3 regions of the Azospira inquinata genome follow, and region 3 is predicted to be linked to each of the others. Evidence: predicted binding sites of a transcription regulator. Region 3 holds the regulator's gene; each other region holds the start of a gene.
The links. Region 3 encodes sigma-54, which starts transcription at its own class of promoters, with help from an activator protein. Its sites were predicted from a motif close to TGGCACGCTTNCTGCTNA; they were not measured.
Positions count from the first base shown of each region.

Region 1 (3,276 bases), 1.4 Mb from region 3:
CGCTGGCCACCAGTTCCTTGCCCACCCCGCTTTCCCCCAGAATCAGCACGGTGGTTTTGGAGCGGGTGAGCTTTTCAATGAGCCGATACACCTCCCGCATGGGGGCGGAGTTGCCGATGATGTTGGAAGGTTTGAAGCGGGCCTTTAATTCCTGGCGCAGGCGCCGGTTTTCATTTTCCAGGGCCACCTGGCGCACGTGTTTGAGCAGATAGAGTTCAATGGCCTGGGCCGCCGAAGCCGCCAGAATGGTGAGAATCTTCACGTCCAGGTTGAGCAGGCGGGCATTGTCGTAGCGGCGTTCCGCACTAATGGTGCCCAGCACCTTGCGCCCCCGCAGAATGGGCACACAAAGAAAGGAATGGTCCTGGTCCCGGGCCTGCCGATTCAGGCCGGTGCGGTTGAGAAACAGGGGCTCCTCCCGCACCTTGGCAACGATGATGGGCTCGCCCCTCTCCACCACCCGCCCAGTCACCCCTTCCCCCAGGCGATAAACGCCCCGGGCCGCCTCTTCCTCGCTCAGGCCAAAGCTGTCGTGGATGGAAATGAGGCCGCTGTCCGGCTCGAAGAGGTTAATCATGCCCCGGACGATGTTCATGTGCCGTTTCATCATGCCCAGCACGGAGGCCATGATTTCCGACAGGTCGCCCTGGCCGGATACCAGATGGGTCAGGTCGGACAGCAGGGGCAAAAGCCCCACCCGGCACTCGCTCAGTTCCCGCTTGCAAAGACCGCCGGGGAGCCGGGCCGGATCCGGAGGATCGGGGCGTTCCGTGGGGGCCGGATTATCTGACATGGGGACTCCTTTTTTCCTGGGGTAATGAGGGCTTAAAACTTGAGGAATATTCCCCGCCCTATTGAATAAATCATTTTCGGCAACCCATTTTTATTGGTCAAGAATTTAATAAAAAAACTATTAAACCCCTATTCAAATAGGAACAAACCCATCGTTTTATTCAAATTTGTACGACCTCCCCATCCCCCAGCCAGGCCTATTCAATTAGTCGGCCGGATTACTGAGCCCCACCCCGTTGTTCATTTCTGAAAAATTGAGTGATTTTGCTCAATTTTGTGCGCTTCGCTAGATTTAACGGGCCTTTTCAGGCAGAAGCCATTTTGTTCTTTTTAGTCACAAAGGCCCGGCACCCCCGGATCAAAAAGGGAATTTTTAGAGTCAAAAAATAATAAATATTTTTTATAAATCATCCCCACCCAAAAGCCCATTTCCCTTTTAACGCCGAATTACCGTTCATCTTTGTACCATCCCCGGTTTTTGCACCGCCGCGTCATCAAAATCCAGCCACCCCTTTTTTCTTCATTATCAAAAGCAGGAATTGGCACAGTCCCTGCGATAGGGAAATCGCTCACACCTTTTTATATGCCATTCCCTCATCCCTAAGGAGCTAACACCATGACGCGCAAAATCGCCATTTACGGCAAGGGCGGTATCGGAAAATCCACCACCACCCAGAACACGGCGGCGGCCCTGGCCCATTTCCACGACAAGAAAATTTTCATCCATGGCTGCGACCCCAAGGCCGACTCCACCCGCCTGATCCTGGGGGGCAAACCCCAGGAAACCCTGATGGACCTGTTGCGGGACCAGGGGGCGGAAAAGATCACCAACGACATGGTGGTCAAGGTGGGTTACGAAAATATCCAGTGCGTGGAATCCGGCGGCCCGGAACCCGGGGTGGGCTGCGCTGGCCGGGGGGTAATTACGGCCATTGACCTGATGGAAGCCAACGGGGCCTACACGGAAGACCTGGACTTCATTTTCTTCGACGTGCTGGGGGACGTGGTCTGCGGCGGTTTCGCCATGCCGATCCGGGACGGTAAGGCCCAGGAAGTCTATATCGTGGCCTCCGGGGAAATGATGGCCATCTATGCGGCCAACAACATCTGCAAAGGCCTGGTGAAGTACGCCAAGCAAAGCGGGGTGCGCCTGGGCGGCATTATCTGCAACAGCCGCAAGGTGGATGGGGAACGGGAATTCCTGGAGGAATTCACCGCCGCCATCGGCACCAAGATGATCCACTTCGTGCCCCGGGACAACGTGGTGCAAAAGGCGGAATTCAACAAAAAGACCGTCACCGAGTTCAATTCCGCTGAAAACCAGGCCCAGGAATATTGCGAGCTGGGGCGGAAGATCATCGAAAACGAAGACTTCGTTATTCCCCATCCCCTCACCATGGATCAGCTGGAAAGCATGGTGGTCAAGTACGGCATGGCCGACTAAGCGTCGCCCCGCCTCCCCAACAGATCCAAGCATAAGGAGCACACCATGCCCCATCATTTGTTCGAGTGCAGCCAGGTCATCCCGGAGCGCAAGGAACACGCGGTCATCAAAGGCAAGGGGGAAGACCTGACTTCCTGCCTGCCCAAGGGCTACCTGAACACCATTCCCGGCAGTATTTCCGAGCGGGGTTGCGCCTACTGCGGGGCCAAGCACGTCATCGGCACCCCCATGAAGGACGTGATCCACATCAGCCACGGCCCGGTGGGCTGCACCTACGACACCTGGCAGACCAAGCGCTACATCAGCGACAACGACAACTTCCAGCTGAAATACACCTTCGCCACGGACGTGAAGGAAAAGCACATCGTTTTCGGCGCGGAAAAACAGCTTAAGCAAAACATCCTGGAAGCTTTCAAGGCCTTTCCCCACATCAAGCGCATGACCATTTACCAAACCTGCGCCACGGCCCTGATCGGTGACGACATCGAAGCCATTGCCCAGGAAGTGATGGAGGAATTGCCTGACACGGACATCTTCATCTGCAATTCCCCCGGTTTCGCCGGTCCCAGCCAATCCGGCGGCCACCACAAGATCAACATCGCCTGGATCAACCAGAAGGTGGGCACCCTGGAACCCAAGATCACCAGCGACTACGTGATCAATTACGTGGGGGAATACAACATCCAGGGCGACCAGGAGGTGATGACCGACTACTTCAAGCGCATGGGCATCCAGGTGCTTTCCACCTTCACCGGCAATGGCTCCTATGACGACCTGCGGGGTATGCACCGGGCCCACCTGAATGTGCTGGAATGCGCCCGCTCCGCCGAATACATCTGCGACGAACTGCGGGAACGCTACGGCATTCCCCGGCTGGATATCGACGGCTTCGGCTTCAAGGCCTTAAGCGATTCCCTGCGCAAAATCGGCCTCTTTTTTGGCATCGAAGACCGGGCAGAGCAAATCATTGCGGAGGAAACCGCCCGCTGGAAGCCGGAACTGGACTGGTACAAAGCCCGCCTGCAAGGGAAAAAGGTCTG
Region 1 covers NZ_CP064782.1:280,798-284,073, forward strand. Annotated here, with positions in the region: gene Azoinq_RS01250 (sigma-54-dependent Fis family transcriptional regulator) at 1-793, opposite strand, end outside; gene nifH (nitrogenase iron protein) at 1,409-2,236, shown strand; gene anfD (nitrogenase iron-iron protein, alpha chain) at 2,282-3,276, shown strand, end outside.
Region 1: nifH (nitrogenase iron protein) is a predicted target of sigma-54. The motif match lies at 1,333-1,350, and genes of this name have one in related genera.

Region 2 (3,276 bases), 1.5 Mb from region 3:
CTTGAGATTGGCGTAATCGAACAAAGCAAGCATCACATTCTCCTTATTGGGCCGCCGTCACCGGGGTAGGGGCCGGTCCATGGGATTCCGGGCCCAGGCGGGCAAACTTGAACATCAGGAACATTTCCACCACCAGAAGCAGGGTGTAGAAGCCCACGAATCCGGCCAGGGAGCCGTACAGGCTGGCCACGCTCAGGGTGGAGGAAGAAAGATGGGTGGGCAGTACGCCGAAAATGGTCCAGGGTTGACGACCGTATTCCGCCACAAACCAGCCCATTTCCGCCGCCAGCCAGGGGGTGGGGATGAACCACAGGGCCCATTTGAGCAGCCAGGTCTTGTCCTGGAGATTGCCCTTTAGGCTGTAGTAGAGGGACAGGACAAAGAGCAGGAAGAAGGCGAAGCCCAGGAGCACCATGAGGCGGAAGGTGAAGAACAGGGGCGCGACGTGGGGAATGGTGTCGGCAGCGGCCTGATCCAGCATGGCCGGGGTGGCGGCGGTCACCTTATCCGTATATTTCTTCAACAGCAGGCCAAAGCCCAGGTCCGCCTGGTGGGCCTTAAAGACCGCCTGAGCGTCCTGATCCTGGGGATGCTTGCGCAGGGTGCTGAGGGCTTCCACGGCCAGGGCGCCGGAGGCGATCCGTTCCCGGTTGCGGGCCTGTACCTGATCAATGCCGGGGATTTGCTTATCCACGGAACGGGTGCCGATCAGGCCCATGACCCAGGGAATTTCCACGGCGTAATGGTTGGTACGGTGCTCTTGATCCGGAATGGCGAACAGGGTGAAGGAGGCGGGAGCCGGTTGGGTCTGCCACATGGCTTCAATGGCGGCCATCTTGGACTGCTGGGATTCGGACACCGTGTAGCCGGACTCATCCCCCAGCACGATCACCGAACAGGCGGCGGCAAAACCGAAGGCGGAAGCAATGCGGAAGCTGCGCAGGGCAAATTCCACATGCTTGCGACGCAGGAGATAGAAACTGGAAATGCCCAGCACAAACACGGAAGCGGTCACATAACCGGCGGACACCGTGTGCACGAACTTGGCCTGGGCCGTGGGATTAAACACCACTGCCCAAAAATCCGTGAGTTCCATGCGCATGGTGGTGTAGGAAAACTCAGAACCCACCGGGTCCTGCATCCAGCCGTTGGCCACCAGAATCCACAGGGCGGAAAGATTGGAGCCCAAGGCCATGAGGCAGGTCACCATAAGGTGCTTGCCCTTGGAAAGCCGCTCCCAGCCGAAAAAGAACAGGCCCAAGAAGGTGGATTCCAGGAAAAACGCCATCAGCCCTTCAATGGCCAGGGGGGCGCCGAAAATATCTCCCACGTAATGGGAGTAATAGGCCCAGTTGGTGCCGAACTGGAATTCCATGGTAATGCCCGTGGTCACCCCCAGGGCAAAGTTGATGCCGAAGAGTTTGCCCCAGAATTGGGTCATTTCCTGGTAAATGGTGCGTCCGGTGAGAACGTAGGTGGTCTCCATGATGACCAGCAGGAAAGCCAGGCCCAGGGTCAGGGGCACGAAGAGAAAATGGTACAGGGCGGTGGCTGCGAATTGCAGACGGGACAGATCCACCAGTGCTTCGGTTGGCATACGCCTTACTCCTTGCGACGGCTAGAAGAGGAAACGGGGGCGTCCCCGGGCCCGGCAACCGGGTGGGGAGAAACAGTCGACCGATCGAGCAGGCCCTGGGCTACCGTCCGGGAATCCAGGACGGGCCGCTGTGCCGGCCGGAAAAAGGCATACCACAAGGCCGACAGCAGAATCACCTTGATCAGGAGAATCCACGCCAGCTCGCGTACAAGACGGGAACGAGGTCGAGAGGGGGTCATATCTGGTACTTTCGATCAACTGTTTCGGTCTCTTCTATATCAAGACCCGTGCCAACCCGGATGTAACAATTTTTCTTGATATAAATCATTGCATTGCCATAGGCATTTGCTGTTTCACGATAGGTCCTGGCCGATACCCGATAGGGAGCTGCGCCAATTTTGACGCACTCCGTGCCGGATTTGACTTAAACTCTCTTCCATCCCCCCTTGGTCAAGCACCGTCTGGCCCGGCCCGTCAGCCTGTCCGGCCATTTCCCGGCCCCGGCCCCGGCCCCGGCCCCGGCCCCGGCCCCTGCCCCCGCGCCGCCCGGACCCAGGATCGTCCCCAACCCTGCGCCCCATCCCATGCCCAGCTCCCAGTCCAACCCCACGGACAAGCCCATGTCCTCCCCCGAATTACCCCCCTCCCCGGCCCTGGCCGAACTTATCGCCTTCATCCATTCCCTGCCCGAACCCCGGGTCATCATGGACGGCAGCTATCACATCCTGGCCGCTAATCCGGCCTATTGCCGGGAATTTGAGGCACCGGACGGCCAGGCCCTGGCCGGTAAGCGCTGTTTTGAAGTGTCCCACCGCATCCAGGTGCCTTGCGACCAGGCCGGGGAATCCTGTCCCCTGGCCCTCAGCCGCCGCCAGGGCATCCCCTACCGGATGCTGCACCAGCACCACACCCGCCGGGGGGAAGAGCATGTGGAGGTGGAAATCACCCCGGTGGTCTTCGAAAACGGCCAGCCCCGTTACTTTGTGGAAACCCTCCACATCGTCCGTCAGGCCAGTGTCCAACCCGCCGCCCAGGGCCTGGTAGGCCGCTCCCCCGCCTTTGTGGACATGCTGGAAAAGGTCATGCGGGTAGCCCCGGCGGACGCCACCGTGCTGCTCCTGGGGGAAACGGGGACGGGCAAGGAACTGGTGGCCCATGCCATCCACGAGGCCAGCACCCGGGCGGAAGGCCCCTTCGTGGCGGTGGACTGCGCCGGGCTCACGGAAACCCTGTTTGAGAGCGAACTCTTCGGCTATGAAAAAGGCGCCTTCACCGGCGCCGCCCACCGCAAGGCCGGGCTGGTGGAAGCGGCGGCGGGGGGCACCCTGTTTCTCGACGAAATCGGCGAATTGCCCATCTCCCTCCAGGTAAAACTGCTGCGCCTCCTGGAAACGGGCACCTACCGCCGGGTGGGGGGCCTGGAAACCCTACGGGCCAATTTCCGCCTGGTGTCCGCCACCCACCGCCACCTGCCCGCCATGGTGGCCCGGGAAGAATTCCGCCGGGACCTCTACTTCCGCATCAACACCTTCCCCATCCAGACCCCGGCCCTCCATGAACGGCCCGAGGATATTCCCCTCCTGGCCCAATCCCTGCTGGGACGGGTGGATCGGCGGGCCGGGCGCCATTTCACGCCCCAGGCCCTGGACTGGCTCGCCCGGCGCCGCTATTCGGGCAAT
Region 2 covers NZ_CP064782.1:137,125-140,400, forward strand. Annotated here, with positions in the region: gene cydB (cytochrome d ubiquinol oxidase subunit II) at 1-33, opposite strand, end outside; gene Azoinq_RS00645 (cytochrome ubiquinol oxidase subunit I) at 44-1,597, opposite strand; gene cydP (cytochrome oxidase putative small subunit CydP) at 1,603-1,836, opposite strand; gene Azoinq_RS00650 (sigma-54 interaction domain-containing protein) at 2,182-3,276, shown strand, end outside.
Region 2: cydP (cytochrome oxidase putative small subunit CydP) is a predicted target of sigma-54. The motif match lies at 1,873-1,890, and genes of this name have one in related genera.

Region 3 (3,276 bases):
AGCGCTGGGCCAGCTCGGAAAGAATCTGCAGATGTTGTTCCGTGGCCTGCTCCGGTACCAGGAGCACGAACATCAGATCTACCGGCTTGCCGTCCGGGGCGTCGAAGGCCACGGGGTGGGTGAGGCGGAGAAAGGCGCCGGCGGCTTCCTTGATGCCCTTTAAGCGGCCGTGGGGAATGGCCACGCCCTGGCCCAGGCCGGTGGAGCCCAGCTTTTCCCGGGCAAACAGGCTGGCAAAAACCGTGGATTGGGCAACCCCCAGGTTATTTTCGAACAACAGGGCGGCCTGCTCGAAAGCGCGCTTTTTGCTGCTGGCTTCCAGATTCAGGACGATGTTGGCGGGGGGAAGGAGTTTGGCGATGAGGTCCATGGGGCTAGGGTACTCCCCGGAAAGACGATGGGAGAAACAAGAAACCCGGGGGGCGGGAGGGAGACCCTTCAGGTGGCCGGATCATAGCGGAAAAGGCGACGCTCGGCCACCGTAGCCGCCCCCTTGGGTGGGGCGGCGGCGGTGCTAGCGATTAGGCTTCGCCGATGTGCTTATCCATGCTGTCCCGGTTGTGGGCCAGGCCCTTTTCCTTGTGCTTGATCACTTGGCGGTCCAGCTTGTCCACCAGGGCGTCCACGGAAGCGTACAGGTCGCTGTCTTCGTTTTCCACGTAGATGTCCTTGCCCGGCACCCGGACGGTGACTTCCGCTTTTTGCTTCAGCTTTTCCACGGTGAGGATCACATTCACTTCAATGACGTTGTCGAAGTGGCGCAGCACCCGATCCAGCTTGCTGCTGACGTATTCGCGGATAGCCGGGGTAACCTCGACGTGATGGCCGGTGATGTGCAGGTTCATATTATTTACTCCTTGGTTAGATGGTCTTGCGTAGGTTAGCCGGCGGGATGTTCAACGCCTCCCGGTATTTTGCTATGGTCCGGCGGGCCACCACAATGCCCTGTTGCCCGAGAATCTCGGAAATCTGGCTGTCGGAAAGGGGCTTTTTCGCATCTTCCCCGCCAATCAACTGCTTGATCAGGGCCCGGATGGCGGTGGCGGAACAGGCGCCCCCCGCTTCCGTGGCCACGTGGCTGCCGAAGAAATACTTGAGTTCGAAAATGCCCCGGGGGGTGGCCATGTATTTCTGGGTGGTGACCCGGGAAACGGTGGATTCGTGGAGCCCCAGCACCTCGGCGATTTCCCGCAGTACCAGGGGGCGCATGGCCACTTCCCCGTGTTCGAAGAACTGGCGCTGGCGTTCCACGATGGCCTGGGAGACCCGCAGAATGGTGTCAAAGCGCTGCTGTACGTTCTTGATCAGCCAGCGGGCTTCTTGGAGCTGGCCAGCCAGGGAGGAGCCCCGGTGTTTGGAGAGAATATCCGAATACAGGCGGTTGATGCGCAGCCGGGGATAGGCGTCCGGGTTGATGCTGGCCACCCACTGGTTGCGTAGCTTGCGCACCACCACGTCGGGAATAATGTAGCGGGTATCCAGGGGGGCGTACTGGGCCCCGGGGCGGGGATTGAGGCTCTTCACCAGATGGGCGGCGGCCCGTAGCTGGTCGTCGTCACAGCCCAGGAGCTTTTTCAGCTTGGTGAAGTCCCGTCCGGCCAGGAGTTCCAGATACTGGCGCACCAGTTGCAGGGCCAGATCCCGGGTGGGTTCCGGGGGCAGGGCTTCCAGTTGCAGGGCCAGGCATTCCTGGGGAGAGCGGGCCCCCACTCCGGTGGGGTCGAAATGCTGGAGGTGGCGCAGGGCGATGAGCAGGTCGTCCAGGTCGATTTCGAGCTCCGGGGGCAGGGCGTCCGCCAGTTCTTCCAGGGGCTGGGTCAGGTAGCCGTCGTCGTCCAGGGCTTCAATGAGAAAGCGTACCAGATTCCGGTCCCGGTCACTCAGGGGGGTGAGGCCTAACTGCCAGGCCAGATGGTCTCGCAGGGAGGTGCTGGCGGCCTGGATGTCCTGGTAATCCGAATCGTCTTCTTCGTCCCGGGAGGCGGAAGGATAGCTGCCCTCCGCATACCAGCCGTCATCCTCCCCGGCGGCCAGGGCATTGCCCTCGTCGCTGGCACGGATGCCCGTTTCGGCGCTTTCCCCCGGCTCCCCGTGCTCCCGGCTATCATCCTCGCCCCGCTCCGTTTCCCGGGGCGTGGTGCCCGCCGGATCAGGGGCCGCACTGTCACTTCCTTCCCCGGCGGCAGGCCCGGAAGGACCGTCGAAATCCTCGTCCTCCCGTTCCAGGAGGGGATTTTCCGTCAGGTACTTCTCCAGCTCCTGGTTCAGTTCCAGCGTGGACAGCTGCAACAACCGGATGGATTGTTGCAGTTGGGGCGTGAGCGCCAAATGCTGGGAAAGTTTAAGTTGGAGGGTCGGTTTCATGGGCGCGTGATGGGAGAAAACATGACGATGACTTCTCCGCAGACGGGCTGCTGTTGGGGGAGAAAGGGGTGATTAGAGGCGGAAATGCTCACCCAGATAGACTTTTCTTACATTTTCATTATAAACGATCTCATCCGGCCCACCAGCGGCCAGTACCCGGCCTTCATTGATGATACAGGCCCGGTCACAGATGCCCAGGGTTTCCCGCACATTGTGGTCGGTGATGAGTACGCCGATGCCCCGTTCCTTGAGGAAACGGATGATTTTCTGAATTTCCAGCACGGCGATGGGGTCCACCCCGGCGAAGGGTTCGTCCAGCAGGATGAAGCGGGGGGAGGTGGCCAGGGCCCGGGCGATTTCCACCCGGCGCCGTTCCCCGCCGGAGAGGGCGGCGGCGGAGGTGTGGCGTAGATGGCCGATGTGGAGTTCGTCGAGCAGCTCCTCCAGCTTGCTCTGGGTCGCCTCCGGGTCCAGTTCCTGGAGTTCCAGCACCGCCTGGATGTTTTCTTCCACATTCAGTTTGCGGAACACGGAAGCTTCCTGGGGCAGGTAGGAGACCCCCATGTGGGCCCGGCGGTGGATGGGCAGGTGGGTCAGTTCCTGGTTGTCCAGCCAGATGGCGCCCCCATCGGCGGCCACCAGACCCACGATCATATAGAAACAGGTGGTTTTCCCCGCCCCGTTGGGGCCCAGTAGCCCCACCACTTCCCCACAGCAGACCTCGAAGGACACGTCCTGGACCACGGTACGGGCCTTGTAGCGCTTCTTCAGGTTGTGGGCGGAAAGAATGTGGCCTTTTTGGCTGTCTTGCGGGTCGGACATGGTGCGAACCTTTTACTCGTCATCCCAGGTGCCTTGCAGCACCCGGCGGATGGTTGGGCTGCCGAAACCCCGACCGGCCAGAAAACGGGC
Region 3 covers NZ_CP064782.1:1,648,127-1,651,402, forward strand. Annotated here, with positions in the region: gene ptsN (PTS IIA-like nitrogen regulatory protein PtsN) at 1-370, opposite strand, end outside; gene hpf (ribosome hibernation-promoting factor, HPF/YfiA family) at 522-845, opposite strand; gene Azoinq_RS07530 (RNA polymerase factor sigma-54) at 862-2,364, opposite strand; gene lptB (LPS export ABC transporter ATP-binding protein) at 2,437-3,186, opposite strand; gene recX (recombination regulator RecX) at 3,199-3,276, opposite strand, start outside.